DNA from 4 places in the Streptomyces sp. NPDC107528 genome. Region 4 is predicted to be linked to each of the others. Evidence: riboswitches for the same ligand, from Rfam matches in the RefSeq annotation. Region 4 holds a riboswitch; each other region holds the start of a gene.
What was found. Region 4 has a riboswitch for cobalamin ahead of ACZ7L5_RS21375 (ribonucleoside-diphosphate reductase subunit alpha). Riboswitches for the same ligand answer to the same signal wherever they lie in the genome.
Positions count from the first base shown of each region.

Region 1: linked by a shared signal. The riboswitch ahead of ACZ7L5_RS09615 (cobalamin biosynthesis protein) and the one ahead of ACZ7L5_RS21375 (ribonucleoside-diphosphate reductase subunit alpha) in region 4 are both predicted to bind cobalamin.
Region 2: linked by a shared signal. The riboswitch ahead of ACZ7L5_RS04735 (energy-coupling factor ABC transporter permease) and the one ahead of ACZ7L5_RS21375 (ribonucleoside-diphosphate reductase subunit alpha) in region 4 are both predicted to bind cobalamin.
Region 3: linked by a shared signal. The riboswitch ahead of ACZ7L5_RS04465 (ABC transporter substrate-binding protein) and the one ahead of ACZ7L5_RS21375 (ribonucleoside-diphosphate reductase subunit alpha) in region 4 are both predicted to bind cobalamin.

Region 1 covers NZ_JBVKAV010000002.1:1,001,196-1,009,067, forward strand. Annotated here, with positions in the region: gene cobN (cobaltochelatase subunit CobN) at 1-1,016, opposite strand, end outside; gene ACZ7L5_RS09610 (cobyric acid synthase) at 1,013-2,563, opposite strand; gene ACZ7L5_RS09615 (cobalamin biosynthesis protein) at 2,560-3,501, opposite strand; cobalamin riboswitch at 3,604-3,743, opposite strand; gene ACZ7L5_RS09620 (hypothetical protein) at 3,859-4,080, opposite strand; gene ACZ7L5_RS09625 (inorganic phosphate transporter) at 4,133-5,365, opposite strand; gene ACZ7L5_RS09630 (lysozyme) at 5,530-6,279, opposite strand; gene ACZ7L5_RS09635 (class II aldolase/adducin family protein) at 6,488-7,219, shown strand; gene ACZ7L5_RS09640 (alpha/beta hydrolase) at 7,471-7,872, shown strand, end outside.
Region 2 covers NZ_JBVKAV010000001.1:986,555-994,426, reverse strand. Annotated here, with positions in the region: gene ACZ7L5_RS04745 (non-ribosomal peptide synthetase) at 1-762, opposite strand, end outside; gene ACZ7L5_RS04740 (Pls/PosA family non-ribosomal peptide synthetase) at 759-3,275, opposite strand; cobalamin riboswitch at 3,465-3,650, shown strand; gene ACZ7L5_RS04735 (energy-coupling factor ABC transporter permease) at 3,681-4,382, shown strand; gene ACZ7L5_RS04730 (energy-coupling factor ABC transporter substrate-binding protein) at 4,394-4,774, shown strand; gene cbiQ (cobalt ECF transporter T component CbiQ) at 4,781-5,530, shown strand; gene ACZ7L5_RS04720 (ATP-binding cassette domain-containing protein) at 5,527-6,369, shown strand; gene ACZ7L5_RS04715 (APC family permease) at 6,473-7,872, shown strand, end outside.
Region 3 covers NZ_JBVKAV010000001.1:929,969-937,840, forward strand. Annotated here, with positions in the region: gene ACZ7L5_RS04445 (response regulator) at 1-169, shown strand, start outside; gene meaB (methylmalonyl Co-A mutase-associated GTPase MeaB) at 118-1,173, opposite strand; gene scpA (methylmalonyl-CoA mutase) at 1,170-3,344, opposite strand; gene ACZ7L5_RS04460 (methylmalonyl-CoA mutase family protein) at 3,344-5,146, opposite strand; cobalamin riboswitch at 5,288-5,468, shown strand; gene ACZ7L5_RS04465 (ABC transporter substrate-binding protein) at 5,529-6,608, shown strand; gene ACZ7L5_RS04470 (FecCD family ABC transporter permease) at 6,605-7,621, shown strand; gene ACZ7L5_RS04475 (ABC transporter ATP-binding protein) at 7,618-7,872, shown strand, end outside.
Region 4 covers NZ_JBVKAV010000006.1:345,742-353,613, reverse strand. Annotated here, with positions in the region: gene mctP (monocarboxylate uptake permease MctP) at 1-376, shown strand, start outside; gene ACZ7L5_RS21385 (hypothetical protein) at 407-814, opposite strand; gene ACZ7L5_RS21380 (hypothetical protein) at 799-2,478, opposite strand; cobalamin riboswitch at 2,827-2,965, shown strand; gene ACZ7L5_RS21375 (ribonucleoside-diphosphate reductase subunit alpha) at 3,090-5,531, shown strand; gene ACZ7L5_RS21370 (ribonucleotide-diphosphate reductase subunit beta) at 5,531-6,544, shown strand; gene ACZ7L5_RS21365 (hypothetical protein) at 6,457-6,696, opposite strand; gene ACZ7L5_RS21360 (GlxA family transcriptional regulator) at 6,789-7,754, shown strand; gene ACZ7L5_RS21355 (bifunctional albaflavenone monooxygenase/terpene synthase) at 7,788-7,872, opposite strand, start outside.

The DNA of each region.
Region 1 (7,872 bases), on a different contig from region 4:
GCGGTGAAGACGAGCGCGAGCTTCTTGTCGCCGTTCGCCTTGTGCTTCAACTGGGCGTGCCGTACGGCGATCCCGGCGACCCGCCCGGCCCGCTCCGGGTCGGCGACGTACACGGGCACGTCGTCCGGGCCCTGCTCCTTGAAGGAGAACGGCACGGTGACGAGCCGGCCGTCGAACTCGGGGATCGCGACCTGCATCGCCGCGTCCATGGGGGAGAGGGCGGCGTCGGACTCGTCCCACGCGGCCCGCGAAGAGGTGAGGCAAAGACCTTGCAGCACCGGCACGTTCAGCTCGGCGAGCCGGCCGATGTCCCACGCCTCCTCGTCGCCGCCCGCCGACGCCTGCGAGGCGTGCGTGCCGCCGGCCGCGAGGACGGTGGCGACCAGGGCGTCGGCCTTGCCGAGGATCTCGTACAGCTCCGGGTCCGCGCCGCGCAGCGAACCGCAGTACACGGGCAGGGCGTTGGCCCCCCGCGCCTCGACGGCGTCACACAGGGTGTCCACGAAGGCGGTGTTGCCGCTCAGCTCATGCGCCCGGTAGAAGAGCACGCCGACGGTCGGACGGCCCTCGACGAAGGGCCGCTCGCCATGGACGCCGTACTCCGGCATCTTCTGCGGCTCGACGAACCCCTCGCCCGTCAGCAGCACGGTGTCGGAGAGGAACCGCGCGAGTTCGGTGAGGTTGGCGGGCCCGCCCTCGACGAGGTACCTCAGCGCCTCGGCCACCACACCGGCCGGGACGGACGACTCGGCCATCAGCTCCGCGTCCGGGACGGCCTCGCCGCCGAGCAGCACGGTCGGGATGCCCGCGGCCTTCAGCGCGGCGAGCCCGTCCTCCCAGGCACGCTTGCCGCCCAGTAGCCGTACGACGGCGATGTCCGAGCCCTCGATGAGCGCGGGCAGCTCCTCGGCGACGTCCACGCGGGTCGGATTGCCGATCCGGTACGAGGCACCGGAGGCGGCCCTGGCCGCCAGCAGGTCCGTGTCGGCGGTCGACAACAACAACACAGTGCTCATGCGGGCGCTCCCGGTGGAATGAAAGGCAGTCCTTGCGGCGCGCCCGACTCGATGAGCCGCCAGAGCGCGTCCGTGTCAGCGTGCTGTTCGATCAGGTCGCCGAGCCGGTCGAGCTGCTCCTCGCGCAGCGCGGCGAACGACGTGTCGGGGGCCGGCACGAAGCGGCGGCCCGCGGCGGCGGCCACCTCGCGCAGGAAGGCCCGCCGGAAACCGTCCGACTCCAGCGAGCCGTGCCAGTGCGTGCCCCAGGTCTGGCCGACCCGGCAGCCGTCGAGGAAGGCTTCCCCGCCATGGATCTCGGCGACCCCGTGGTGGATCTCGTACCCCGCGACATGCTCGCCGAGGGCTTCTCCCACCGGCCGGGTGAGGGTCTTCTCGCGGGCGAACCGCACCCGCACGGGCAGGACGCCGAGCCCCTCGACATGACCCTGCCGGCTCTCGACCTCGTCCTCGATGTGCTCGCCGAGGACCTGGAAGCCGCCGCAGATGCCGAGGACGGGCCGTCCTTCGGCGACCCTGCGCTTCAGGGCCTGCGCGAGCCCCCGCTCCCGCAGCCACTCCAGCGCGCGGACCGTTCCCCGGGTCCCCGGAACGATGACGAGATCCGCGTCCGCCAGCTCCTCCGGCCGGTCCACGAACCGCACGACGACACCGGGTTCGGCGGCCAGGGCGTCGACGTCGGTGAAGTTGGACATGAGCGGGACGGCACAGACGGCGACCCGCAGCACGTCCTCGCCGACGGGCGGGGCGACGTTCGACTCCCGCACGGTCCCGCGCAGGGACACCCGCAGCCCGTCCTCCTCGTCGATGCCGAGGCCGTGCTGGAAGGGGAGGATGCCGTAGGTGTGGCGTCCGGTGAGGCCGTGCAGCATGTCGATGCCCGGCTCCAGGAGGCTGACGTCCCCGCGGAACTTGTTCACCAGGAACCCGGCGACGAGCGCCTGGTCCTCGGGCGAGAGAAGGGCGACCGTCCCGAAGAAGGAGGCGAACACGCCACCGCGGTCGATGTCACCCACCACCAGCACGGGCAGCCCGGCATTGCGGGCGATCCCCATGTTGACGATGTCGGTCCGCCGCAGATTGATCTCCGCCGGAGAGCCGGCCCCCTCACAGATCACCGCGTCATACGTGCCCCGCAACTCGGCGAGACAGTCGAGCACGGTCCCGAGCAGCTGCTGCTGCCGCCCGCCGTGCAGCCTCTCCCCGGGGGTCGGCCCCCCAGACCCCCCGAAGAAACCGCGTGCGCTCAGCTCACCCACCGGCTTGCCCAGCAGCACCACCTGACTGCTCTGCTCACCACCGGGCTTGAGCAGCACGGGATTCATCAGCGCGGTCGGCTCGACCCGGCACGCCTGTGCCTGCATGGCCTGCGCCCGCCCGATTTCGGCGCCCTCGCGCGTGACGAACGAGTTGAGGGACATGTTCTGCGCCTTGAACGGCGCGACCTTCACTCCCTGGCGCACCAGCCACCGGCAGATCCCGGCGGTGACGACGCTCTTGCCCGCGTCGGACGTGGTGCCGGCGACGAGGAGACCACCGCCCGTCATGAGGTACGTCCCTTCACGATGTGGCGCGCGGCGACACAGACGCCGAGCGCCAGCCAGCCCACGCGCTTCGACAGCCGTACGGCCCGTTCGATGTCCCGCGTGCCGACGGCCCGCCCGTCCCCGTTCAGCACGGGCCGACGCTCGACGCGTCCGCCGTAGGACAGCGTCCCGCCCAGCCGCACCCCGAGCGCCCCCGCGAACGAGGCCTCCACGGGACCGGCGTTGGGGCTCGGATGCTTGGCGGCGTCGGTACGCCAGGCCCGTACCGCTCCACGGGGGTCGGCCCCGGCGACGGCGGCGAGTACGGCGGTCAGCCGCGACCCCGGCCACCCCGCCACGTCGTCGAGCCTCGCCGAAGCCCAGCCGTACCGGCGGTACTTGGGCGACTTGTGCCCGACCATGGCATCGAGCGTGTTCACGGCCCGGAACCCGACCAGCCCGGGAACGCCGGCCACGGCGCCCCACACCAGCGCACCCACGACCGCGTCGGAGGTGTTCTCGGCGACGGACTCCACGACCGCCCGTGCGATCCCGTCCGCGTCCAGCGCCTGTGGATCCCGCCCGCACAGATGCGGCAGCCGGGCACGTGCGCCCGCGATGTCCCCCGCTTCGAGCGCCTGCCCGATGACCCGGGCCTCCCGGGCGAGCGAAGTCCCCCCGACGACCGCCCAGGTGGCGGCGCCGGTCAGCGCGACGGAGGCGGCTGGCGACGTACGTACGGCACGGGCTGCGGCGGCACCGAGCGCCAGGGCGCCACCGGCGCACACGGCGGTGTGTACCGCACCCCATGCGCGGTGGTCGCGCCACAACACCCGTTCCACGGCGGCGGCGGTCCTTCCGAACACGGCGACCGGATGCCCTCGGCGAGGATCGCCGAGCAACAGATCACCGAGAAGGCCGGCGGCGGCGCCGTACGCGAATACGCGATCGGCACGCATCGGGGTCAGCCGATCGTCGAGTCAGACGAGGGTCCGGTTCTGCATGTCGATCGGCAGGCGTGCATCGCGTTATGTCCTCACTCAGGGTGTCCGCGCCCTGGTTCGACGAGATCGGCGGTGAGAGTTCCTGGCTCCCGGGGCTATCTACCCCGGTGACAGTGGCGGGACCGCGCCGGATTCACACCGGCTTCCTCTCCTGCCGCCGCACATGGCTCCGGCAGTCCACCACGGGGTTGGAACGGCCGTCAACTTGCCGTTGACCTGCGAAGGGAGAGTGTGCGAAGGCCCACACAGCAGTGAGGTGCGAGACGGTGATCCGTCCCGCACCTCGGTGTTTCAGGTGATGCGCGCCGTGCGTCAGGCCACGATCAGATAGATGCCGTACGCCACTGCCGCCGCGCAGGCCGCGAAGCACGCGTACGCGCCGGTGACCGCGAGAGAGGCCGAGTCGCCCTGCGCCACGGCCCGTTCGCGCCGGGACAGGCCCGCGATGCCGAGGGTGAACAGGCCCACCAGGGCCACGGTGACCACGAGGCTGACGCCGAAGACGGAGCCGAGTGCCGCCCAGTCGATCTTCATGCTGCTGCTTTCTCGAGTGAGTGAGGGGGAGTGACTGGAGTGACCGGCTGCATCAGACCGTGGCCTTCGAAGGCTTCGGCTCCGAGGACTGGGCCGGGATGGTGGCCGTGAGTTCCTCGGTCGCCGTGCCCACGGGCGGCGGGGTCACGGCGGCCATGGCCGTGGTCACCACGCCGGCCGGCTCGTCGGACTCGTTGACGTTGGTGTGGTCGATGACCTCGCGACGGGAGATCTTCCAGATCGCGGCGCTGGAGGCGACCAGGAAGACCGCGACGACACCCGTGCCCCAGGCGCCGAAGCCCGTCACGTACTCCGCGATCGCGCCGACCAGCGCGGCGGCCGGGAGGGTGAGGCCCCAGGCGACGAACATGCGGGTCGCCGTCGACCAGCGGACCACGCCGCCCTTGCGGCCGAGGCCCGCGCCCATCACCGCGCCGGAGACGGAGTGCGTGGTGGACAGGGAGAAGCCGAGGTGGGAGGAGGCCAGGATGACGGTGGCCGCGCTGGTCTGGGCGGCGAAGCCCTGCTGCGGCTGAAGGTCGGTCAGGCCCTTGCCCATGGTGCGGATGATGCGCCAGCCGCCGAGGTAGGTGCCGAGCGCGATGGCCAGGCCCGCGGAGAGGATGACCCACATGGGCGGGTCGGAGTCGGGCGCGAGGGTGCCGCCGGCGACCAGGGCGAGGGTGATGATGCCCATCGTCTTCTGCGCGTCGTTGGTGCCGTGGGCCAGGGAGACCAGGCCGGCGGAGGCGATCTGGCCGGCGCGGTAGCCCTTCTTGGCGGACTCGCCGTCGGCCTTCTTGCCGAGCGAGTAGGTCAGGCGTGTGGCCAGCAGCGCCGCGATTCCCGCGACCAGCGGGGCGGCGATCGCCGGGATCAGCACCTTGGTGACGAGCGCGTCGCCGTGGACCGCGCCGACGCCGGCCGAGGCGATGGTGGCGCCGATCAGACCGCCCATCAGGGCGTGCGAGGAGCTGGAGGGCAGGCCCACCAGCCAGGTCAGCAGATTCCAGAGGATCGCGCCGACCAACGCGGCGAAGATGACCTCGGGACGGATGCCGGTCTCGTCGACGAGACCCTTGGAGATCGTGTTGGCGACCTCCACGGAGAGGAAAGCGCCTACAAGGTTCAGCGCGGCGGACATGGCCACCGCGACCTTGGGCTTGAGCGCACCGGTCGAGATGGTGGTGGCCATCGCGTTGGCGGTGTCGTGGAAACCGTTCGTGAAATCGAACGCGAGTGCGGTTACCACCACAATCGCGAGGATCAGCGAGAAGTTTTCCATTTACCCAGGCAATCGTTCGAGGTCATTGGCTGGATGAACGTAGGTAACCTGAGTGAACGGAAGGTGAACTGGGGTGAGCCGCACGGTGTCCGTAGGAGGGGGTTAATCGTCCGGTGGGCGAGGCCCCTGTCCCTCGGCCGTCGCGCGGCCCAGGCGCCGCAAGGTCAGTAGCCTCGGGCAAGCTTTTTCAGCTGGCTCATGGACCCGTTGAAGAGATTTTGGTCACCGGGCAGGCTCCCGCTGCCGTTGTCGTACTGCCAGATGGTCCAGAACTGCCATCCGGCCGGCAGCGCCCCCGCGCTGGAGGAGTCGTAGCGCGCTATCCATAGCGCGTGGTTCGAGGCGAAGGCGCGGCTGCCGCCGGTGCAGTTGTTCCACCAGTGCGTGGTCGTGTAGATCACCGGACGGCGCCCGGTCAGCCGCTTCACCTCGTTGCTGAAGGACTGGATCCAGCTGACCATCTTCGCCTTGCTCAGCCCGTAGCACTTGTGCTTGCTGTACGGGTTGTACTCGATGTCGAGGGCGGGCGGCAGAGTCCAGCCGTCGGACCGCCAACTGCCGCCGTTGCGCACGAAGTAGGCGGCCTGCGTCCTGCCCGACGACTTGTTCGGCAGCGCGAAGTGGTAGGCGCCGCGGATCAGGCCGGCGTTGCGGGAGCCGTTGTACTGCTGGCCGAAGTAGGGGTTGCGGTAGGTGTGGGACTCGGTCGCCTTGACGTAGACGAACTTGGCGCCCTTGCTCTTCGAGCTCTGCCAGTTGACGTTCTTCTGGTGGGAAGAGACGTCATGGCCCTTGGGTTTGCCGGCGGCCGCGGCCGGTGTCTCGGCGAGTGCGGTTCCGCCGAGCGTGAGCGCTGCGACGGATATCGCGAGGAGGCGGGAGCGGTGACGGGACGGTTTGCGATCACGGGCCATATTTCCCCCCGGAATGGCGGCGTGCACGACAAATCAGCCAGAGGCTACGGGAAGATCGTTGAATCCTGATCGATCCCAGGCCAAGCTGGAGAGAGGTGGGGTATGTCCCGGTATGCACTCTGCCGGACGCCGGTCTTCCCCCCTTAAAGTGCCCCGGCCCGGCGGCGACTTGATGCCGGGCCGCCGCCGTGCCTGGCAGGATCGCCGCATGGCTGAGGAGCGGCGGGACCAGCGGGGTGCGCGGGACGAGCGGAAGGGCGCACAGGAAGTGGGGGAGTCGTGGGGCCGCAGTGCGCGCCCCGAGGAGGCGGAGGCCTGGGAGGTCCTCGTGGCGACGGCCCGCCGGACCGTCGCCGACGGACTGGTCGTCGGCACGTCCGGGAACGTCTCGGTGCGGGTCGACGACACCGTGCTGGTCACACCGTCGGGAGTGCCGTACGACCGCCTGACGCCGGAGGATCTGACAGGGGTCGACCTGGACGGCAGGCAGGTGCTGGGCACGCTGGTGCCGACCAGCGAGCTCCCCATGCATCTCGCCGTCTACCGCGCCACGGACGCCGGCGCCGTCGTCCACACCCACGCGGTCCATGCGACGGCCGTCTCGACCCTGGTGCCCGAGCTCCCGCTGATCCACTACATGTCCGCCGCCCTCGGCGGCCCAGTCCGAGTTGCCCCCTATGCGACGTACGGAACCCAGGAGTTGGCCGAGAACATGCTCCAGGCCCTCACCGCCCGCACCGCCTGCCTCCTCCAGAACCACGGCACGATGGCCTACGGCACGACCCTGGACCAGGCCTACGACCGCACGGCCCAGCTGGAGTGGATGTCCCGCCTGTGGCTCACGGCGTCCTCGGTACCGGGCCTGTCCCCGACGCTGCTGTCGCAGGGGCAGCTGGCGGAGGTGGCGGAGCGGTTGCGGGGGTACGGGCAGCGGGGGTGACGTGCGGGTGTGGGCTCGGGTGCCTGTGACCGTTCTTCGATGCCGGTCCGCATCATCCAGCCCGTCGGGCGTTTGAGGACGAGGCCGTTCAGGCCGACAGCGGGGGTCTGGGGGCGGCAGCCCCCAGCAGGCCCACGCCGACGCCGCACACCCTGCAAGCACACGGCAGTGACACGCACCGAAACCCCCGCATAGCCCACGGCAGTGACGTCCCACTGGCCGCCACCCCCGTCCGCCCGGACACTGGATGGGTGCGCACTGTCAAAGCGACGGCCGCTGCCGTCACCGTGGCCCTGGCCGCCGGCGCCGCAAGCGTCGCCGCCGGGCGGTTCGCCAGTGGCGTCGCCCTGACGGCGCCCCCCGGCAGGCCCCTGCCCACCGAACCCCGCCTCACCGTGCACGCCACGGCCGCCGGCCAGATCGCGCTCACCCGCGACTTCGCCTCCCTGCGCCCCGGCACCTACGGGCTCTCCGGCGACGGCTCGCACGCGGTCGTCGGCCCCGTCCTCACCGCGGCGAAACACTCGGCCGACACCGTCGTACGCCGTCTGGAGCGCGTCACCCACGGCAGCCTCCAGCCCGGCGACAGTGTCTGGCTCACCCCGAACGTGTACGTCGGCAACCCGAGCGCCGCCCTCGGCCTCGAACACGCC
Region 2 (7,872 bases), on a different contig from region 4:
CTCGAACAGCTCGTGGAAGCGGTGGTCGGGCAGTTCGCGGCGGGGTCCGGCGAGTCCTTCGAGCTGGAAGCGGTGCTCCTCGGCCGAGAGCAGGCTCTGCCGGTCGTGCGCGGCGTCCGGATCGGCCGCGATGAGCGTGAGCGCGGTGAGGTGGTAGCCGACGATCCTCGCGGCGCAGTCCGCGTCGAGCGCGTCGGTCCGGTACCGCAGCCGCAGCGTGGGCGGCTCGCCCGGCCGCGGTGTGCCCAGCCGCAGCACGGCGTTCCCGGCGAGTTCGCCGCCGTCGCCGATCGGATCGAACTCGGCCTCGCCGGCCGGTCCGGGCAGACCCGCCGCACGCCGAAGTCCGTCGACGGGGAAGTCCTTGTGCAGCAGCAGTTCCGACTCGGTCCGGTGGGTGTGGAGCACCAGCGTCCGCCACGAGCCGGGGTCGACGGTCAGCCGGCAGGGCAGCGGCGACGCGGCCGGTACGGCGACGTAACCGGTCGTGACCTCGTGTTCGCCGGACAGAGCGGCGAGAACCTTGGCGTGCGCGGCGAGCAGCACCGTGCGCAGGGGTACCGCCAGATCGTCCGTCAGGCGGCTCAGCGCGTCCGTCAGATCCTGGGGAAGCGGCGCCTCGTGCGTGGCGACACCGGACACCGGGTCGAGGGTCCACCGAGGGACGGTGGTGACCCCGCCGGCGGCGAGCACATCCCGCCAGTACGCCCGGGCGGCGTCCGCAGCCGCGGTCGTCGATGCCGTCGATGCCGTGGATGTCATGGGGCCGACCTCACCTCGTCCTCGCCGTACGAGCGGATCGGCCGTGCCGGATTCCCGCCCCACCAGGCCTGCTGCGGGACCGCCTCCCCCTTCATCAGGAAGGAGTCCGGGGCGAGCACCGCACCGTCGCCCACCGTCACGCCGTAGTGGACGAAAGCGCCTACCCCGAGGGTGCATCCGGAGCCGATCGTGCTCCGGTCGGACTTGAAGGCGCCGTCCTCCTGCGAGTGGCACTGGACCACGCTTCCCAGGTTGAGCGTGCAGCCGTCCCCGATGGCGGCCATGGCCCGTTCGGTCAGATGGCAGCCGTCGTCGAAGACCATGCGGCCGAGCCGCACCCCCAGCAACCGCCAGGCGACGTTCTTGAACGGGGTGCCGTTGAGCATCCTCAGGTACGTCTCCGACGGCACCTTCCAGTAGCGCTCGTGCTGCCAGAAGTCCGGCGTGTAGATCGAGCAGAAGAGGGGTTTCAGGGGACGGACCGCTGTGACGACGCGTTCGACCAGCACGAAGTACGCGATGGTGCACAGCACGACCAGGAGGTCGGCCAGCATGAGCCCGGACACGCCGAGCGGCCCGTACAACTCCGCGGCCGCCGTGACGAGAAGGATGAGAACGAAGGCAAAGATCCAACGCGACAGCAGGTACCAGGCCATGGTGGCGACGTTGTGCCTGTTCTTGGCGGCAAGGCCGCGCCGCAGCTCCTCACGGCCCTTGAGCCGGTCGAACGTGCTGTCCCGCAGCACCGAACGCGGAATCTCGAAGCTCGGCGAGCCCAGCAGGCCGACGCCTTCGCGGACCTCCCCGTCGACCGGCACCATCACCTTCGTCGCGAGCAGGCAGTTGTCGCCGGTCCTGCCCCGCGTGGGATACGCGATCCGGTTCCCGAGGAAGTTGCGCGGCCCGATCGACACCCGGGACACCCGGAACGCGGTGCTGGAGAAATCGGCGTTCATGATCGACAGGCCGTCGGCGACCATCGTGCCGCGCCCGACGAAGCTCAGGTACGGCGTCTCGTGCTTCATCTCCGTGCCGAAGTTCGACCCGGTCTGCTCGACGCGGGAGAGGTCGTATCCGAGGCCCCGCAGGTAGTGGACGATGGCGGAGCTGTCACCGAACAGACGCTTCAGGAAGCGCCAGTTGGTCAGGAGCGTGATCGTCCGGTGCACCTCGAAGTGGAAGCCGTACAGACGGTAGGTCCTGCCCGGCGTGATGGTCAGGCTGAGCAGGCGCGGAAGGGCGGTCAGGACGAGGAGACCGGCGGGTACGGCGCCGAAGACGAGCACGAAGGACATCGCCAGGGCTTCGAGGTAGAACGATCCGTCGGCGAAGACCGCGGGTCCCGGCTCCAGAGCCGTGCTGAGCTGCGGGACCTCGACGAGCAGCGCGGCCACCCCGCCGACCGCCAGGGGTACGTACACGGCCAGCGCGAGCAGCAGTTGCACAACGCTGTGGGTCGCTCGGCGCACCGCGCCGCAGCGGGCCCGGCCCACCACCTGGTAGTCCACGTCGGTCCGCTGTGCCGGGGACCCGTGCCAGTGCTCGCCGTCGGGCACCGTCTGCCCGCGGTGCAGTGAGGAGGCGTGCCCGAGCTGGGCGCCGTCGCCGAGCGATGTGTCGATGTCGAGGACGGTGGCCTCGCTGACCAGCACGTTCCTGCCGATGGTGACGGGGCCCGTCTGGATCTGTCCGGCGTGCGCCCGGTAGCAGGAGAAGAACGAGTCCTTGCGGATGACCGTGCCGTCACCGATGGTGAACAGGTCGGTGCACACGGGCACGTTCCGGGAGAGGACCACGGCGCCCCGCCCGACCTTCGCGCCCAGTGCCCTGAGGTAGAGCAGATAGAGCGGGGAGCCGCTGAACAGCACCATGGGATCCGCCCGCACCAGCGTCTTGACGATCCAGAAGCGGACGTACGCCACGCTCCAGACGGGTATGCGCTGAGGCGTCCACCGGCCTACGAGGGTCCACTTCACGAGGACGGGGAGGACGCACAGGACCAAAAACACCGCACCTCCGAACAGGACCGAGCGCAGGTACACGTCGAGTGCGCCCGATCCGGCGGAGATCCACCCGTAGCCCAGGGCGGTGCCGAAGGCGAGGAGGTAGACGTACGCCAGGAAGGCCAGGAACTGCAGGACGCCGCACAGGACGTACTGCCGCTTGCCCGCCGCGGCCGGGGCCGGGGCCGGGGCCGGGGACTCCGGTGCCGTGAGCACAGCCGCCGGTTCGGACCGGGGCACGGGCTCGGCATCCGCGAGCGCCGTCGCCAGGCTCCTGATCGTCGGGTGGCGATAGACGTCCCTCATCGACACCGACGGCAGATCCGCGCGCTTCCTGACTCGTGCGCAGAAGTGCGCCATCACCAGTGAGTCGGCGCCCAGGTCGTCGAAGAAGTGATCGTCGACCGGAACCTGCTCGCTCCGCACGACCTCGGCCAGCACCGCGGCCAGGGTTCTCTCGATGCCGGCCGGTTCACCGCATCCGTCCAGCAGGGCCGTGGATTCCTCCATGCACTTGATTCGGCACCGGAGCGCGGACAGATCACCGCATTCACAAACTTCTGGTAAGTGATCCGCATACGGTTACCCAGGGTTCACGCACGGTTGCGGAGTTGGCGGACCGCCCGCCCCGGCCCTGCGGCGCGCGAACGCCCCTTTTCACGCCCCCGAGGCGCGCTTGTCAGCCACCCTGTGCGGGCACTACTGTCACCACGCCTTGGTGAACGGGAAATCCGGTGTGATGCCGGTGCGGCCCTCGCCACTGTGAATCGGGAAGTCCGGCTCTGGCCCTCACGGGCAGCCACTGGGTCCTTCGGGACCCGGGAAGGCGGAGCACGGGCGGTGGTACCCGTCAGCCAGGAGACCGGCCAAGGCGCGTCAACCATCCACGAGGTGCTGGAGAGGGTCTGCTGAGCCATGCACATAGCCGAGGGTTTCCTCCCGCCGGCGCACGCGGTCGCCTGGGGCGTCGCGTCCGCGCCGTTCGTAGTCCACGGAGTCCGTTCGCTCACCCGTGAGGTCAGGGAGCACCCCGAGAGCACGCTGCTCCTCGGCGCCTCCGGAGCCTTCACGTTCGTCCTGTCCGCGCTGAAGCTGCCCTCGGTGACCGGCAGCTGCTCGCATCCGACCGGCACCGGGCTGGGCGCCATCCTGTTCCGGCCACCGATCATGGCGGTACTGGGCACCATCACCCTGCTCTTCCAGGCGCTGCTGCTCGCGCACGGTGGCCTGACCACGCTCGGCGCCAACGTCTTCTCGATGGCGATCGTCGGCCCCTGGGCCGGATACGCGATCTACAGACTGCTGCGCCGCTACGACGTGCCGCTGATGGTGGCGGTGTTCTTCGGGGCGTTCGTCGCCGACCTGTCCACCTACTGCGTCACGAGCGTCCAGCTGGCGCTCGCGTTCCCCGATCCGAGCAGCGGATTCCTGGGCGCGCTCGGCAAGTTCGGCTCCATCTTCGCCGTCACCCAGATCCCCCTCGCGGTGAGCGAGGGACTGCTCACGGTGCTCGTGATGCGGCTGCTGGTGCAGTCCAGCAAGGGCGAGCTGACCCGGCTGGGCGTGCTCCTCGCCAAGAAGCAGTCCCGGACCGAGACCGAGGCGGTGGCCCGATGAGCAAGAGCCCGATGAGCAGGAACACGAAGATCAACGTCCTGCTGCTGATCGTCGTGGCCGCGCTCGCGGTCCTGCCGCTGGCCCTGGGCCTCGGCGATCACAAGGAGGAGCCCTTCACGGGCGCCGACGCCGAGGCCGAGACCGCGATCACCGAGATCAAGCCGGACTACGAGCCCTGGTTCTCGCCGCTGTACGAGCCGCCGTCCGGTGAGATCGAGTCGGCCCTGTTCGCCCTCCAGGCGGCCCTCGGCGCCGGTGTCCTCGCCTACTACTTCGGCGTGCACCGGGGCAGGCGGCAGGGCGAGCAGCGGGCGCTGGAGCGGTCGCGGGACGCCGAGAGCGGGGCCGGTGGCGCCGCGCCCGCCGAGGAGTCCACGGCCGAAAGGGCCTGACCCCTCGTGCTGCCGATCGACGCGGCGGCGCACAGCAGTCGCTGGCGCCGCCGTCACCCCGTGGACAAGGCCGTGCTCGGGCTCGGTCTCACCCTGCTCGCGATCTCGCTGCCGCCCTGGCCGGGCGCGGCCCTGGTGCTCCTGACGTCCCTCGTGGTGCTGCTGGGCCCGGCGGGCGTGCCGGGCCGGCGGCTGTGGCGTGCCTACCGCGTGCCGCTGGGCTTCTGCGTGACCGGCGCGGTCACCCTGCTCGTCCAGGTCGGCGGGCCGGAAGGCTTCGTGTCCCTCGCGGACGACGGCCCGCTGCGCGCCGGGGAACTGCTCCTGCGCACCTCGGCGGCCTCGCTCGGGGTGCTGCTGTTCGCCTTCACCACCCCCATGTCCGACCTGCTGCCCCGCCTCGTGAAGGCGGGGGTGCCCGCGCCCGTCGTGGACGTCGCCCTGGTGACGTACCGCATGAGCTTCCTGCTGCTGGACTCCGTGCGCCGCATCAGGGACGCCCAGGCCGCCCGGCTGGGGCACACGAGCCGGGCCGCGGAGTGGCGTTCCCTGGCCGGGCTCGGCGCGACCGCCTTCGTACGGGCCTTCGACCGGGCCACCCGGCTCCAGGCCGGGCTCGCCGGGCGCGGCTACGACGGCACCCTGCGTGTCCTGGTGCCCGAGGCCCGGGTCTCCGCCCGCTTCACGGCCGCAAGTTGCGCCCTCCTCGCGGCGCTGGCCGCCCTCACCCTCGTACTGGAGAAGGCCCTGCCATGAGCGAGCCCATCGCCCTGGTCGCCCTGCGGGGCGCGTCCTACGCCTACGAGGACGGCCCCGTCGTGCTCAGCGGCCTCGACTTCGACGTGCGCGAGGGGCGCGCACTGGCGCTGCTCGGTCGCAACGGCAGCGGCAAGACCACGCTGATGCGGCTGCTCAGCGGCGGACTCAGGCCGCACGACGGCCGGTTGACGGTGCAGGGCACGCCCGTCACGTACGACCGCAAGGGGCTGACCCGGCTGCGGACGACCGTCCAGCTGGTGGTGCAGGACCCGGACGACCAGCTCTTCGCCGCGTCCGTCGCCCAGGACGTGTCCTTCGGCCCGCTGAACCTCGGCCTCTCCGACCCCGAGGTGCGGGTGCGGGTCGCCGAGGCGCTCGCCGCGCTGGACATCAGTGCGCTGGCCGACCGGCCCACGCATCTGCTGTCGTACGGGCAGCGCAAGCGCACGGCCATCGCCGGCGCGGTGGCGATGCGGCCCCGGGTGCTGATCCTGGACGAGCCGACTGCCGGGCTCGACCCGGACGGGCAAGAACGCCTGCTCGCCACGCTCGACGGACTGCGCTCGAGCGGGACCACGGTGGTCATGGCCACCCATGACGTCGATCTGGCCCTGCGCTGGGCCGACGACGCGGCGCTCCTCACCCCGTCCGGCGCACGCATCGGGGCGGCACCAAAGATGCTGGCCCGCACCGACCTCCTCCAGCAGGCCGGCCTGCGGCTCCCATGGGGGGTCGCGGCGGCCCAACTCCTGCGGGCGCAGGGGCTGTTGGGTGACGCGTCGGCGGGCCCCCGCACCCCGGACGACCTGGCGGCGCTCGTCCCGGCACCGGAGTAGCGGCCGTCCCGACACGACATATATGCCCGCCAAGGGCATCAATGTCTTGAATGTTTCGCAGCTCCCTGTTGTATGGATTCACGTCCAAAGGGAGTGAGGGAACATGGCCGAAGACATCGCGGACGCGGGCCCGCCGCAGGCCGCGGGCTTGAAGCCCGATGCGATCGGGTTCGTCGACGCGCTCGTCATCGGGCTCAACGCCACCTCGCCCGCGTACTCGCTGGCCGCGGCCATCGGCCCGGTCGTGGCGCTGGTGGGTGTCTACGCCCCCGGCGTCATGCTCGCGTCGTTCGTCCCGATGCTGCTGATCGCCTCGGCGTTCTACTACCTCAACAAGGTCGACCAGGACTGCGGGACGACCTTCTCGTGGGTCACCCGGGCGATGGGCCCGTGGGCCGGCTGGCTCGGCGGCTGGGCCATCACGATGACCGGAGTCCTGGTGATCGGCTCGCTGGCGGACGTGGCGGTGACGTTCGCCCTGCTGGCCTTCGGTCTCGACAGCTGGGCCGAGAACGAGTTCGTGCGCCAGCTGCTCACGGTGCTGCTCATCATCGTGATGACGGCCGTGTGCGTCATCGGCACCGAGGTGTCGGCGCGGGTGCAGAACGTCCTCATCCTCGCGCAGGTCGCGTGCCTGATCGCGTTCGCCGTGGTGGCGCTCTACAGGGTCTACGCCGACACCGGCACCCTCGACGCCGTCGACCCGGCGTTCAGCTGGCTGGACCCCTTCGGGGCGGGCGGTGCCGGGCTGACGGCCGGCCTGCTGCTGGGCGTGTTCATCTACTGGGGCTGGGAGTCGGCGGTCAATCTCACCGAGGAGGTCGAGAACTCCGCCACCGCTCCGGGCAAGGCGGCCGTCTGGTCGACGGTCATCCTGCTGGTGACGTATGTGGCGGTCGCCTACGCGGTCGTCGCCTACGCGGGGCCGGCGTTCCTGTCCGAGAACGCCGCGGAGGAGGAGTTCATCTTCGCCATCCTCGCGGACGAGGCGATGGGCGGCTGGGACTGGGTGGTGCTGCTGGCGGTCTCCACCTCCGGGCTCGCCTCCACGCAGACGACGATCATCCCCGCCTCGCGCACGGCGCTGTCCATGGCCCGCCGGCACGCGCTGCCGTCCCACTACGGTCACATCAGCCCGCGTTTCCGCACCCCCGACGTGAGCACGTGGTGGGTGGCCGGCATCGCCATCGCCTGGTACTTGATCGTCCGTCAGATCAGCGAGAACGCCCTCTTCGACTCGCTCACCGCGCTGTCCCTGCTGATCGCGTTCTACTACGCGCTCACGGGCATCGCCTGCGCCGTCTACTACCGCCGCCATCTCACCGAGAGCCTGCACAACTTCCTGCTCATCGGCCTCGGCCCGCTGATCGGTGCCGGACTGCTGGTCTGGCTGCTCGTCGAGTCGATCGGCGACATGGCCGATCCCGAGAACTCCTACAGCGGCGTCTCGTGGTTCGGGCTCGGCCCGCCGCTGGTCATCGGCATCGGCATCACTCTCGCGGG
Region 3 (7,872 bases), on a different contig from region 4:
CACCAACGAGGAGATCGCCGCGCACATGGTGATCAGCCCGTTCACGGCGAAGACCCACATCAGCAGGGCGATGACGAAGCTCGGCGCCCGCGACCGGGCCCAACTCGTCGTGTTCGCCTACGAGTCGGGGCTGGTGGCTCCGCGGGGTTCCGACGCGTCGGCGTGCTGAGCCGCCGGGCCCGACGGCCGTCCCGACGGTGCCACCTCGAACGCCGCGAGGATCCGCTCGGCGGCCAGCGTCGCCGTCAACTCGCCGTTCCTGACCTGCTGTTCCAGTGTCGGCGCGAGCGCCCGGACCGCCGGGTCGGCGTGCAGGCGGCCGAGGAGTTCGTCGCGGACCATGGTCCACGTCCAGTCGACCTGCTGGTCACGGCGCTTGGCGGCGAGCCGGCCGGTGGTGTCGAGCAGGGCCCGGTGCTGTTCGAGCCGGTCCCACACGCCGTCCAGGCCGATCGACTCGCGTCCGCTGCAGTGCAGGACGGGCGGCGTCCAGGCGGCGTCCTTGCCGTGCATCAGCCTGAGCGCGCCCGCCAGTTCGCGCGCGGCGGCCCGCGCGTCGCGCTCATGGGGGCCGTCCGCCTTGTTGACGGCGAGCACGTCGGCCAGCTCCAGGACACCCTTTTTGATGCCTTGGAGCTGGTCGCCGGTGCGGGCAAGGGTGAGCAGCAGGAAGGAGTCGACCATGTTCGCGACCGCGGTCTCCGACTGGCCCACCCCGACCGTCTCCACCAGCACCACGTCGTAGCCCGCGGCCTCCATCACCACGATCGACTCGCGGGTGGCCTTGGCAACCCCGCCCAGCGTGCCGGCGGTGGGGGAGGGGCGGATGAACGCGGCCGCGTCGACCGACAGCCGCTCCATCCTCGTCTTGTCGCCCAGGATCGAACCGCCCGTACGACTGGACGACGGGTCCACGGCCAGCACCGCGACCCGGTGGCCGAGCGCGGTGAGCATCGTGCCGAACGCGTCGATGAACGTCGACTTCCCGACCCCCGGCACCCCGCTGACGCCGATCCGCCGGGCCCGCCCGCTGTGCGGCAGCAGCTCGGTCAGCAACTGCTGGGCCAGCACCCGGTGCTGAGGGCGGGTGGACTCGACGAGCGTGATGGCGCGTGCGACGACCGCCCGCTTCCCGTCGAGAACACCCTTCACATACGCGTCGAGATCGATCACAGCTCGTGCCCGAGGTCGGCACCCAGCCGCTGCACCAGGTCGAAGGCCGCGTCCGGGATCACCGTCCCGGGCGGAAACACCGCAGCCGCGCCCATCTCCAGCAGCGTCGTGACGTCCTGCGGCGGGATCACTCCGCCGACCACGATCATGATGTCCTCGCGGCCCTCCTCGGCCAGCGCCTCCTTGAGCGCCGGGACGAGGGTGAGGTGGCCTGCGGCCAGCGACGACACCCCGACGATGTGCACGTCGGCCTCGACGGCCTGGCGGGCCACCTCGGCCGGGGTCTGGAACAGCGGGCCGACGTCGACGTCGAAGCCGAGGTCGGCGAAGGCGGTGGCGATCACCTTCTGGCCGCGGTCGTGGCCGTCCTGGCCCATCTTGGCGACCAGGATGCGCGGGCGGCGGCCCTCGGCCTCCTCGAAGTCGGACACGAGGGTGCGGGTGCGGTCCACGGACGGCGACTCCCCGGCTTCGTTGCGGTACACGCCGGTGATGGTACGGATCTGGCTCGCGTGCCGGCCGTACACCTTCTCCAGGGCGTCCGAGATCTCCCCGACGGTGGCCTTCGCGCGGGCCGCGTTCACCGCGAGCTCCAGCAGGTTGCCCTCGCCGCCGGCGGCCCGGGTGAGCGCGTCCAGCGCGTCCTGGCACGCCGTCTCGTCCCGCTCCGCCCGCAGCCGCCGCAGCTTCTCGATCTGCTGGGCGCGCACGGAGGAGTTGTCGACCTTGAGCACGTCGATCTGCTCGTCGCTGTCGACGCGGTACTTGTTGACGCCGATGACCGGCTGCCGTCCGGAGTCGATCCGGGCCTGGGTGCGGGCCGCGGCCTCCTCGATGCGCAGCTTGGGGATGCCGGCGTCGATCGCCTTGGCCATGCCGCCCGCCTGCTCGACCTCCTGGATGTGCTGCCAGGCACGGCGGGCGAGGTCGTACGTCAGCTTCTCCACATAGGCGCTGCCGCCCCACGGGTCGATGACCCGGGTCGTGCCCGACTCCTGCTGGATCATCAGCTGGGTGTTGCGCGCGATGCGGGCCGAGAAGTCGGTCGGCAGCGCGAGCGCCTCGTCGAGGGCGTTGGTGTGCAGCGACTGCGTGTGGCCCTGCGTCGCGGCCATCGCCTCGACACATGTGCGCGTGACGTTGTTGAACACGTCCTGCGCGGTCAGCGACCAGCCCGAGGTCTGCGAATGGGTGCGCAGGGACAGCGACTTGGAGTTCTGCGGGTCGAACTGCTTCACCAGCTTCGCCCACAGCAGCCGCGCCGCCCGCAGCTTGGCGACCTCCATGAAGAAGTTCATGCCGATCGCCCAGAAGAACGACAGCCGGGGCGCGAACGCGTCCACGTCCAGGCCCGCCTCACGGCCCGCGCGGATGTACTCCACCCCGTCCGCGAGCGTGTACGCCAGCTCCAGGTCGGCCGTGGCACCGGCCTCCTGGATGTGGTACCCGGAGATGGAGATCGAGTTGTAGCGCGGCATCCGCTGCGAGGTGAAGGCGAAGATGTCGGAGATGATCCGCATCGACGGCTTCGGCGGATAGATGTAGGTGTTGCGGACCATGAACTCCTTGAGGATGTCGTTCTGAATGGTCCCGGCCAGCTTCTCGGGCGGTACGCCCTGTTCCTCCGCCGCCACGATGTACAGCGCCAGCACCGGCAGCACGGCGCCGTTCATCGTCATCGACACGGTCATCTTGTCCAGCGGGATGCCGTCGAAGAGCTGGCGCATGTCGTAGATCGAGTCGATCGCCACGCCCGCCATGCCGACGTCGCCCGTCACACGCGGGTGGTCGCTGTCGTAGCCCCGGTGGGTCGGCAGGTCGAAGGCGACCGACAGGCCCTTCTGGCCGGCGGCCAGGTTGCGCCGGTAGAACGCGTTGGACTCCTCGGCGGTCGAGAAGCCCGCGTACTGGCGGATCGTCCAGGGCTGGTTGACGTACATCGTCGGGTACGGGCCGCGCAGATACGGCGCCATGCCCGGGTAGGTGCCCAGGAAGTCCAGGCCCTCCAGGTCACGGCCGGTGTACAGCGGCTTGACCGCGATGCCTTCCGGGGTCTCCCACAGGGGCTCGTCCCCGCCAGTGGCCTGCTTGACGGCCGTGCGCCACTCGTCGGCGCCGCCCGCGGCGGCCGGGGTCCCCAGCTCGATCCCGGAGAAGTCGGGGATTCCCATCAGGACACTCCCATGCGGTCGAGGGCGGCGGACAGCACGGCGACCGCGTCGCAGCCCGCGAAGACGTAACTGTCGACATCGGTGTACTGCCCGGGGCGGCCCGCGAGGAACACGTGTGTGGCGCCCGCCGACCTGAACTCGGCGGCCTCGGCCTCGGCCTGCTCCTCGTAGAGGGCGTCACTGGAGCACAGGCACACCTCCGTGGCGCCGCTCTCCTCGAAGGTGCCCTCGGTGACCGGCTCGACGCCGCCCGCCTGGAAGAGGTTCGAGGCGAAGGTGAGGCGTGCGGTGTGCGCGGCGGCCGGGCCGAGCGCGGCCAGGAAGATCCGCGGCCGGGAGCCCGTGGCGGCCAGGTGGGCGTCGGAGCGGGCGCGCAGTGCCTCGTACGCCTCGTCGCGGCGGACCCGCGGGAGGCCGCCGGACCGGGGCTCCGGCGCGGGCGCACGCTCCACGGGCGGCTCGGTGAGGTTCGGGAACTCGCTGACGCCGGTGATCGGTTCGCGCCGCTTGGCGAGCTTGCCGGTGCGCGCCTGCCACGTCTCGGCGAGGTCCTGGCCCAGCTGGCCGGAGCGCAACGCGGCCGCCTGGCCGCCGGCCTGCTCGATCCGCTGGAAGAACGCCCAGCCCGCCCGGGCCAGTTCGTCGGTGAGGGACTCCACGTACCAGGAGCCGCCCGCCGGGTCGATCACCCGGGCGAGGTGCGACTCCTCGATGAGGATGGTCGAGGTGTTGCGGGCGATACGCCGCGCGAACGCGTCCGGCAGGCCGAGCGCGTGGTCGAAGGGCAGCACGGTCACGGCGTCGGCGCCGCCGACCCCGGCGGCCAGCGTGGCGACCGTCGTGCGCAGCATGTTCACCCAGGGGTCCCGGCGCGTCATCATCACCGGCGAGGTGACGGCGTGCTGCACCTGAGCGCTGGGCGCCCCGCAGACCTCGGTCACCCGCGCCCACAGCCGGCGCGCGGCCCGCAGCTTGGCGATCGTCAGGAACTGGTCGGCGGTGGCCGCATAGCGGAACTCCAGCTGGGCGCAGGCCTGTTCGGCCGTCAGCCCCGCCTCGGTGAGCTCGCGCAGATACGCGACACCGGTCGCCAGCGAGGAGCCCAGCTCCTGGGCGGCCGAGCCACCGGCCTCGTGGTACGGCAGCGCGTCCACGGTCAGCGCCCGCAGCCCCGGGTACTCCTCGGCGCACTGCCGGGCCAGCGCGGCGACCGGCGCGAACTGTGAGGACGTGCCCGTACGGGCCTCATGGCCGAGCGGGTCGGCGCCGAGGTTGCCGCGTGCCGCCTCCTTGGCGACGCCCCGCTCCGCGTACTGGCGCAGCAGCTCCCGTGCGGCGGGCTCCACGTCGGCGCCGGCGTCGAGGACGACGGGGGCCAGGTCGAGATAGACACCCTCCAGGGCCCGGCCGAGCGACGACACCGGGATGCCGGCCTCGCCGAGGACCAGCCAGAGCGAGGTGACGCCGTTCTCCAGGTCCGCGAGCACCAGGCCGTCCGTGAGCGCCGTGTGCCGCTGCCGCAGGTCCCAGCCGCCGGCCGTGCTGCCCTCGGCGCGACCGCCGCGGACGAACGGGGCGAATCCGGGCAGGCCGGGATCGGGCGCGGCTTCGCGCGAGGTGTAGAGGGGGCGGGTGCGCAGCCCGTCCTCCAACGCAGTGGACAGGGCGTCTTCCGCAGCCGGGCCCGAGACGTCCTTGCCCGACTTGCGCAGCACGCCTTCCACCAGGCGTTGCCATTGCTCATGGGTTGCGTCAGGGAACTCGGCGGCCAGCGAGAGCCCGTCGTCAGGCAGGACCGTCATGCTCGGATGCTAGGTCAGATCATCAAAGGAGCAGCAGAGGGCACGGCTGTGACCTTGCCCTCTTCCAGGTTGTGACCTGAGTCTCCGCACCCTGTCGAGCCTCCGGAAACCCGGACGAACGACCCGGCCACGAGCTGGGCTTGATAGCCTCCGGGAGCCAGTCGAGCCACACCCGAGGCCAGGGAATCCGGTGCGAATCCGGAACTGACGCGCAGCGGTGAGGGGGACCGGCGGGGCACAGACGCACGCCACTGGGAGACCGGGAAGGCGCCCCGTCGGGACGAACCCGAGTCCGAAGACCTGCTGGCACCTCCACGCCCCCGCGCGGAGGACGTCCGTAGGCCAGGCTCCGCGTACGAGCCCCGACAACCGAGGCACGCCTGTGTACCGTTTTGCCCTCCGTCCCGCCGCCCTGCTGCTCGCGCCCGCCCTCCTGCTCACCGCGTGCGGCGGCTCGGGAAGCGGCAGCGCCGAGGACACCGGGAAGTCCGCCGCCGCGGGCTACCCCGTCACCCTCGACAACTGCGGCCACAAGGTCACCCTGAAGGCGCCCCCGAAGCGGGCCGTGTCCCTCAACCAGGGCACCACGGAGATCCTGCTCTCCCTCGGCCTCGCCGACCGGGTGGTCGGCACGTCGACCTGGACCGACCCGGTCATGAAGGGCCTGGAGAAGGCGAACGCCTCCGTGCCGCGGCTCGCGGACAACGCGCCCTCCTTCGAGAAGGTCCTGGACGCCGACCCCGACTTCGTGGCCTCCTCCTTCGTCTCCACCCTCGGCAAGGGCGGCGTCGCCACCCGCGAGCAGTTCGAGGAGCTGGACGTGCCCACCTACGTCTCGCCCTCCGACTGCTCGGCGGGCAAGGACAACGACAGCGGCGGCGACGGCTCGCGCTCCACCCCGCTCACCCTCGACACCGTGTACGGCGAGATACGCGACCTGGCCCGCGCGTTCGGCGTCGCCGACCGCGGCGAGAAGCTCGTCGCCGAGCTGAAGGAGCGGGTGCGCAAGTCCATCGCCCAGCTGGACGCCTCCGATGTCACCCTCATGTACTGGTTCGCCAACTCCCAGTCGCCCTACCTCGCGGGCTGCTGCGGCGCGCCGGGTGCCATCACCCGCGCCGTCGGCGCGCGCAACGCCTTCTCCGACACCCACGACGAGTGGCCCCAGATCGGCTGGGAGACCGTCGCCGACCGCGACCCCGACGTCCTCGTGATCGGCGACCTCACGCGCAAGCAGCAGACCGCGGAGACCGCCGGGGCCAAGATCCGCTTCCTGGAAACAGACCCCGCCACCCGCAATCTGACCGCCGTGAAGAAGAAGCGGTACGTCCTGCTCAGCGGGCAGGCGATGAACCCGTCCATCCGCACGGTCGAAGGGATCGAGAAGGTCGCCGCGGCCCTGCGCGACTTCGGGCTCGCCGGGCCCGCCGGGCCCGCAGGACCCTCAGGACCCGCCAAGTGAGCGTCCGTACGCCGCTGCTGACCCTCGGCGGCCTGGCGGCGCTGCTCGCGTCGGTCGCCGTCGCCGTGACGATCGGGCCGGCCGACATCTCCACGGCGGACGTGTGGGCGTCCGTGGCCGCCCATCTCGGCCTCGGCGAGGGCAGGTTGGCGCCGCTGCGGGACGGCATCGTGTGGAACCTGCGCATGCCGCGCACGCTGCTCGCCGCCGTGTGCGGGGCCGGGCTCGCCGTGTGCGGGGCGGTCATGCAGTCGCTGCTGCGCAATCCGCTGGCCGATCCGTTCGTCCTCGGCGTGTCCTCCGGCGCGTCCACGGGAGCGGTCGCCGTGGTCGTGCTGGGGGCCGGCGGGGGAGTGCTCTCGCTGTCGTCGGGTGCCTTCCTCGGCGCGCTGCTCTCCTTCGCCATGGTGCTGCTGCTCAGCCACGTCCTCGGCGGCAGCACGGACCGGGTCGTGCTGTCCGGGGTCGCGGCCATGCAGCTGTTCTCCGCGCTGACCTCGTTCATCGTGCTGACCTCCGCCGACGCCGAGACCACCCGGGGCGTGCTGTTCTGGCTGCTGGGCTCGCTCACCGGCGCCGACTGGGGACAGGTCCTGCTGTGCGCCGCCGTACTGGCCGTGGTCCTCGCCCTCTGCCTCGGGTACGCCCGCACCCTGGACGCCTTCGCCTTCGGGGACGACGCCGCCGCCGGACTCGGCGTCCGCGTCGCCCGCACCCGGCTGGTCCTGCTCTGCGCGACCGCACTGCTCACCGCCGCCCTGGTCAGCTGCGCCGGCGCGATCGGCTTCGTCGGCCTGGTCCTGCCGCACGCCACCCGGGCCCTCACCGGCTCCGGCCACGCCCGTCTGCTGCCGGTCACGGCACTGACCGGAGCCGTCTTCCTGGTGTGGGTGGACACCGTCGCCCGCACCATCCTCGACCCCCAGGAGGTCCCCGTGGGCGTCGTCACGTCCCTCATCGGCGTACCGGCCTTCATCGCCGTGCTCTACCGAGGACGGAGGACGGCGGCATGACCAGCCTGCGCGCGGACCGTGTCGTACGGCGCCTCGGCGACAAGGTCGTCGACGGCGTCACCCTCACCCTGACTCCCGGCGAGACCGTCGGCCTGCTCGGCCCCAACGGGTCCGGCAAGTCGACCCTGTTGAGACTCCTCGCCGGGGTGCTCGCCCCCACGGCCGGGGTCGTCTCCCTGGACGGACGCCCGCTGCCCGAGGCCGGCCGCCGCGCCACCGCCCGGCGGGTCGCCACCGTCGAACAGCACGCC
Region 4 (7,872 bases):
CATCTGGATCCTGCAGACCTTCCCGGCCCTGGTCGGCGGCCTGTTCACACGCTGGTTCCACCGCTGGGCCCTGCTGGCCGGCTGGGCCGTCGGCATGATCTACGGCACGGTTGCCGCGTACGGCGTCGCTTCCCCGACCCAGAAGCACTTCGGCGGTTCGGCGAAGGAGATCCCGGGCATCGGCGAGATCGGCTACATCGGCCTCACGGCGTTCGTGCTGAACGTGGTGGTGACGGTGGTCCTGACCTTCGTCCTGAAGGCCGCCAAGGCCCCCGAGGGCATCGACGAGACGAAGCCGGAGGACTACACGGCGGACGCGGGCGACCCGGGCGTCCAGGTCGAGCTGCCGCCGGCCACGGCGGGGACGAGCCACTGACCCAGTAGGCAGAAGGCCGGGCGTACCGCACTAGCTGCGCGTGCGCCCGGCCATTTGCTGCCAGAAACCGTCGAGTTCGCGCACCCGCATGCTGACCCAGTGCGGTGTCTTCCTGCGCAGGCCCCTGGGAAGACATCGGCGTACTCGCCCCGCCAAAAGGCCTTGCTGCTGGCGGCAGAACGGCTCCCGGATCTCCCCGCGCGGCACACAGCCCCGGGGCGGGTAGGGGCAGAGCTGGAACTTGCAGTCGGGCGGACAGGTCGTCCCCGGCGCGGGCGGGTCCGCCATGCCGGCCCGCAGGTCGGGCCGCAGCGGGCGGCGATCGCTGCGGATGCACGGCGGGAGTGACGACGTCCCCGGCTGCTCCGCGCGGATCATCCGCTCCTCGACCTCGTCCGGATGCCCGTCCCGTTCGATGAGGTTCAGCAACACCAGCACGTCGGCGACCAGGCACTGGGCGCGCGCGTCGAGGGTGCTCCAGCCGACCGAGGGCGGGATCCACAGGTTGTGCTTGCTGTAGTGCCGGGGGTTGCCGGTGCGCGCGCCGATGTTGTCGGCGACGCCCTTCTCGTCGATCCAGAGGAAACGCTCGGGTTGCCCGGTCTCCAGGGTGAGGGCCACCAGGTCCCCCGCCTCGGCGACGAACGGATGCAGGGGCCGCGGGGGCGACGCACCGTTCGCCTCGGGATGCCCGGGTGCCCGGTTCGCCGTGCCGGCCATCGACAGCCAGCGCTCCACGGTCTGCACGGGGGTCGCTCCGCCCAGCGCCCGTGGCGGCTCGCGCCCGTCGTCGTGCCCGTCCCCGCCCGGCGTCGCGTGCCGCTCCCGCTCGTGGAGCCGACGGTGTCGGGAAGCCTCCACAGGCACAGCGCCTGGAGCAGCATGAGCTGCGCGTACCAGCACCGGGACTGCTGGAGCACGGTCTCCGCCTGCCGGATCAGGTCCGCGCGACCCCCCTGGTAGGCCCGCGGATGCCGGATCCGGCGGTTGGCCGCGTACTTGAAGCCCTGGGCCAGCGCGGCCTCCAGGGCGAGCGGCAGATCGGGGGCGCCGCCGGTCGCCTTCGGGTCCAGATGGCGCAGCCACTTGGTGAGGCGTTCGCGGGCCTCGTCACGGTGTGCCTCGTCGACGGAGCCCAGCAGCATGGGGATCATCCAGGCACGCATCACGAACTCCCGGAACAGAACGACCCGTTTCCTGCGGTACTCCTCATTGAGCTCGCGCCGGTCCTGCTGCAGCCGCCCGATGCGCTCGGTCCTGGCCCGTGAGGGCGCGCCCGTCGCCCGCGCCCGCGCCATGCGCTCGGCCCACTGCTCGTACTCACCGCGTTTCCAGGCCTTCAGCTCGCCGAGCCGGTCGCTGTACTCCTGCCCGGGGTCGGTGTTCAGCCCGATCCGCCCGCGGACCACGGCGAAGGCCGGATTGCCGCCGCTGCCGAACTCCTGGGCGACGGCCAGGCGTATCGAGCAGGAGGGTTCCTTCACACCGATCTGGACGAGCTGTTCGTAGAGCGGGGTGGTGTCGATCCGGTCGGAGACGCTGCGCAGGGCGGCTCCGAGTTGCCTGAGCAGCCTCAGTTTGGCGTCGTCGAGCCTGCGCCGGTCGCCCTTGAAACCGGTCCAGGTCCCGCGCACTTCGTCCAGGATGTCGCCCAGCAGCCGTGGAGAGTCCTCCACGCTCTCGATCTCCACGGCGGCCGCGTAGAGATCGAGCGCCTTCGGATCGTCGGTGCGGCGTTCCGCGGCCTTGCAGAGCCGGTGGGCCAGGGTGCGCCCGCGCACCCGTGACCGTCGAAGCCGTTCCTCGACCTCCTTCGTCACCTCGGCCCGTACGCCTTCCCGGCGGGCCCTGACCCGCGCCGCCCGGCGGCGCGACAACAGCACCAGGGCCATGAGCTGTTCGCGGCTGGGTCCGGGTGGCTGGAGCACCTGCTCGACGCGCTCGCCGGCTCCCCGCTCGCCCGGCTGCCACAGCACCCGGTAGCCGAAGTAGGCCTGGATGATGCTGTGCGGGAAACGGACCTTGCGCTCGAAGCCCTCCGCCAGGCCGAGCTTGTCCGCGTTGCGCGCGATCCGGGCGAGGGCGGCGCGGCACTGGTCCATGTTGCCGCCGCGCAGCCGCCTCCTCTCGTCCGGGCCGATCCGCCCGGCACAGCACGTCCCAGATCTGCCGCCGGTGCCACTCGCAGAAGACGTTCCCGCGCCTGCCGTACCGGTCGAAGGCGAAGCACTCCCGGAACCCCCGCAACCCGGCGGCCCTCGGCGAGATCACCGCCCAGGCCGGCCTCCAGGACGGCGATCCACGAACCCCGGGCTTCGTCCGCATGCCCGAGCGGGACCGGAGCCCGATCCCGCACCTCGCCGACATCACGCTCCTCACCCACAAGTTGACGCTCTGAAACCAGCACGACACAACATCTGGGGGTGGCGTGGCGGGTGAGCACAAGATGTATGCTCATGCTCGCTGTCGCCGCAGGGGAATCCGGTGCGAATCCGGAACTGTCCCGCAACGGTGTACTTGTGCATGTCTGTTCCAGGACCGGCGTGCGCAGGAGTCAGTCCGAGGACCTGCCGACAGCGCGCCCGGCCACCCGGCCGGTGCGCCCGACGTCCGGGCCTCGCGGAATGGGCCGGTGGACGCGACGCCGTGTGCGCTCGTGTGCTGCCCCCTGCCCTCGCCGAGGCCCCCGTGCCGAGCGAGGGAGAGCCCCCACGTGACCATCGCGCCCGCAGATCCGGCCTCAGCCGTTCCTACCGTCCTCACGGACGAGGACGCTCCGGGAACCGCCCACCCGTCTCCCACCGCCACCCTCAACGGAGGCCCTGCGGGCCACGGTGCCGATCTGCTGCGGATCCTGACCGAGCTGACCGCCGACCTCCCCGACGCCGACCCCGGCCGGGTCGCCGCCGCCGCGCTGCGCGGCCGGTCCGCGTTCGCGGACGAGGCGGAGCTGCGCGAGCTGGCCACCGAGGCGGCGGCCGGCCTGATCTCCGAGGACCCCGCCTACAGCAGGCTCGCCGCCCGGCTGCTGACCCTCTCCATCGCCGCCGAAGCCGCCTCGCAGGGCGTCACGTCCTTCACCGGGTCGGTCGCGGTCGGGCACCGCGAGGGCCTGATCGCCGACCGGACCGCCGAGTTCGTGCGCCTGCACGCGGCCCGCCTCGACGCGCTGGTCGACACGGACGGCGACGACCGTTTCGGCTACTTCGGGCTGCGCACCCTGCACAGCCGCTACCTCCTGCGGCACCCCATCACCCGCAAGGTCGTCGAGACGCCCCAGCACTTCATGCTGCGCGTCGCCGCCGGTCTCGCCGAGGACGACACCGCCCGGTCGGTGGACGAAGTCGCCGCGCTCTACGGGCTCATGAGCCGCCTCGACTACCTCCCCTCCTCCCCCACCCTCTTCAACTCCGGCACCCGGCACCCCCAGATGTCGTCCTGCTACCTCCTCGACTCCCCCAAGGACGAGCTGGACTCCATCTACGACCGCTACCACCAGGTCGCCCGCCTCTCGAAGCACGCCGGCGGCATCGGCCTGTCGTACTCCCGCATCCGCTCCCGGGGTTCGCTGATCCGCGGCACCAACGGGCACTCCAACGGCATCGTCCCGTTCCTGAAGACCCTCGACGCCTCGGTCGCCGCGGTGAACCAGGGCGGCCGGCGCAAGGGGGCCGCCGCGGTCTACCTGGAGACCTGGCACTCCGACATCGAGGAGTTCCTGGAGCTGCGGGACAACACCGGTGAGGACGCCCGCCGTACGCACAACCTGAACCTCGCGCACTGGATCCCGGACGAGTTCATGCGCCGGGTCAACGCCGACGAGTCGTGGTCGCTGTTCTCGCCGTCGGACGTGCCGGATCTCGTCGACCTGTGGGGCGAGGAGTTCGACGCGGCGTACCGCAAGGCGGAGGCGGCCGGGCTCGCGAAGAAGACCATCCCGGCCCGTGACCTGTACGGCCGCATGATGCGTACCCTCGCGCAGACCGGCAACGGCTGGATGACCTTCAAGGACGCCGCCAACCGCACCGCCAACCAGACGGCCCTGCCGGGCCATGTCGTGCACTCCTCCAACCTCTGCACGGAGATCCTGGAGGTCACGGACGACGGGGAGACGGCGGTCTGCAACCTGGGGTCGGTCAACCTCGGCGCCTTCGTGAACACGATGACCGGCGACATCGACTGGGAGCGGCTGGACGCGACCGTCCGCACGGCCGTCACGTTCCTCGACCGGGTCGTCGACATCAACTTCTACCCGACCGAGCAGGCGGGTCGGTCGAACGCGAAATGGCGGCCGGTCGGACTCGGCGCGATGGGCCTGCAGGACGTCTTCTTCAAACTGCGCCTGCCCTTCGACTCGGCCGAGGCGAAAGCCCTGTCCACCCGGATCGCCGAGCGCATCATGCTCGCCGCCTACGAGGCCTCCACCGACCTCGCCGAGCGCAACGGCCCGCTGCCGGCCTGGGAGAAGACCCGTACCGCCAGGGGTGTTCTGCACCCCGACCACTACGACGTCGAGCTGACCTGGCCGGAGCGCTGGGCGGCCCTGCGCAGCCGTATCGCCACGACCGGCATGCGCAACTCCCTGCTCCTCGCCATCGCGCCCACCGCGACCATCGCGTCGATCGCCGGTGTCTACGAGTGCATCGAGCCGCAGGTCTCCAACCTGTTCAAGCGCGAGACGCTCTCCGGCGAGTTCCTCCAGGTCAACTCCTACCTGGTCAACGAGCTCAAGGAGCTCGGCGTCTGGGACGCCCGCACCCGTGAGGCGCTGCGTGAGGCGAACGGCTCGGTGCAGGAGTTCGCCTGGATCCCCGAGGACGTACGGCGGCTCTACCGCACGGCGTGGGAGATCCCGCAGCGCGGCCTGATCGACATGGCGGCACAGCGGACCCCGTTCCTCGACCAGGCACAGTCGCTGAACCTGTTCCTGGAGACGCCGACCATCGGCAAGCTCTCCTCGATGTACGCGTACGCCTGGAAGTCGGGTCTGAAGACGACGTACTACCTGCGCTCGCGCCCGGCGACCCGCATCGCCCGCGCCGCCCAGGGTCAGGCCGCCCAGCCCGAGAAGACCATCCCCGTCCAGCAGGTCGCCGAGCCCGACGCCGTCGCCTGCTCCCTGGAAAACCCCGAGTCCTGCGAGGCCTGCCAGTAATGACCACCCGTAACGCCAACCTTCTCGACCCGGGCTTCGAGCTGACCCTGCGCCCCATGCGTTACCCGGACTTCTACGAGCGCTACCGCGACGCGATCAAGAACACCTGGACCGTCGAGGAGGTCGACCTCCACTCGGACGTCGCCGACCTGGCGAAGCTCTCCGAGGGCGAGCAGCACATGATCGGCCGGCTGGTCGCGTTCTTCGCGACGGGCGACTCGATCGTGGCGAACAACCTGGTGCTCACGCTCTACAAGCACATCAACTCCCCCGAGGCGCGCCTGTACCTGAGCAGGCAGCTCTTCGAGGAGGCCGTGCACGTCCAGTTCTACTTGACGCTGCTCGACACCTATCTCCCCGACCCGGCGGACCGGGCGGCGGCCTTCGACGCCGTCGAGAACATCCCGTCCATCCGCGAGAAGGCCGAGTTCTGCTTCAAGTGGATCAACGAGGTCGAGAAGCTGGAACGCCTGGAGACCAAGGCCGACCGGCGTCGCTTCCTGCTGAACCTGATCTGCTTCGCCGCGTGCATCGAGGGCCTGTTCTTCTACGGCGCCTTCGCGTACGTCTACTGGTTCCGCAGCCGGGGCCTGCTGCACGGCCTCGCCACCGGCACCAACTGGGTGTTCCGCGACGAGACGATGCACATGAGCTTCGCCTTCGATGTGGTCGACACCGTCCGCAAGGAGGAGCCGGAGCTGTTCGACGACCAGCTCCAGGAGCAGGTCACCGACATGTTGAGGGAGGCCGTCGAGGCCGAGCTCCAGTTCGGGCGCGACCTGTGCGGTGACGGCCTCCCGGGCATGAACACCGAGTCGATGCGGCAGTACCTGGAGTGTGTCGCCGACCAGCGTCTGACGCGTCTCGGCTTCGCTCCGGTGTACGGCTCCGAGAACCCCTTCTCCTTCATGGAGCTCCAGGGCGTTCAGGAGTTGACCAACTTCTTCGAGCGGCGTCCCTCGGCGTACCAGGTGGCGGTGGAGGGCACCGTCGACCTGGACGAGGACTTCTGAGCCTCGGTCCTGTCGCGTTCCTGGGCCTCCCTGATCTGACGGTCGATGCGCCGGTCGCGCGCCGCGCCGATCAGTGACGGGAGGGCCAGGACGACGAACATCCCGAGGACGACGATCATGGCGAGCAGTGTCTGTGTCTGGTCTGCATTCATGACACCACTGTCGCGCCGGACACTCCTTACGAACAGTGGCAGGACTGCCGCACGCCCTCGATTTACTGCCACCTTCGAGGCACACTGGCAGCATGCTGAAAAACGTCGCCGCCGTCCTCCTCGACGGTGTACATCTCTTTGAAATGGGCGTCGTCTGCGAGGTGTTCGGCATCGACCGCAGCGACGAGGGGCTGCCCACCTACGATTTCGCCGTCGTCTCGGCGGAGGGACCGACACTGGGCACCCATGTCGGCGGACTCACCGTCTCCACGCCGTACGGTCTGGAGCGGCTGGAGGAGGCCGACCTGATCGCGGTACCGGCCGGCCGCGAGTACGTCACCCGTGACTATCCGCCCGAGCTGCTGGACGCCCTGGTCAGGGCCGTCGACCGGGGTGCGCGGGTGCTCAGCGTGTGCTCCGGCGTCTTCGCGCTGGGCGCCGCGGGACTGCTCGACGGGCGCCGGTGCAGTGTGCACTGGCGGCATGCCGGGGAGCTGTCCCTCCGGCATCCGCGGGCGATCGTCGAGCCCGACGTGCTGTACGTCGACGAGGGTCCGGTGATCACCAGCGCCGGCACCGCCGCCGGTATCGACGCCTGTCTGCACATCGTGCGGCAGGAGCAGGGGCCCGAGGTCGCCAACAAGATCGCCCGGCGCATGGTCGTGCCGCCGCACCGGGACGGCGGACAGGCCCAGTACATCGAGCGCCCGCTGCCCCGCTCCCACTGCGACACGGTCGGCGAGGTGCTGGCGTGGATGGAACGGCACCTCGACGAGGACGTCACCGTCGAGCAGCTCGCCGAGCGCGCGCTGATGTCCCCGCGCACCTTCGCCCGCCGCTTCCAGCAGGAGACCGGCACGACTCCCTACCGCTGGATCCTGCGCCAACGCGTGCTGCTGGCGCAGGAGTTGCTGGAGGCGACGGACGAGACGGTGGACGCGATCGCGAGTCGAACAGGGTTCGGAACCGCGGCCGCACTGCGCCACCAGTTCGTACGTGCCCTGGGGACGACCCCGAACGCCTACCGAAGGACGTTCCAGGGGCCGAGCGCGGCGTGAGCCGTCCCCGGCGGCACCGGTGCCCCGGCTCCACTAGTCCCTCGGCACCGGCCTCAGGAGCAGCTTGTGCGGGCGGAGCGTGATGCCCACACGGGTCGCGTCGTTCGAACCGGACACC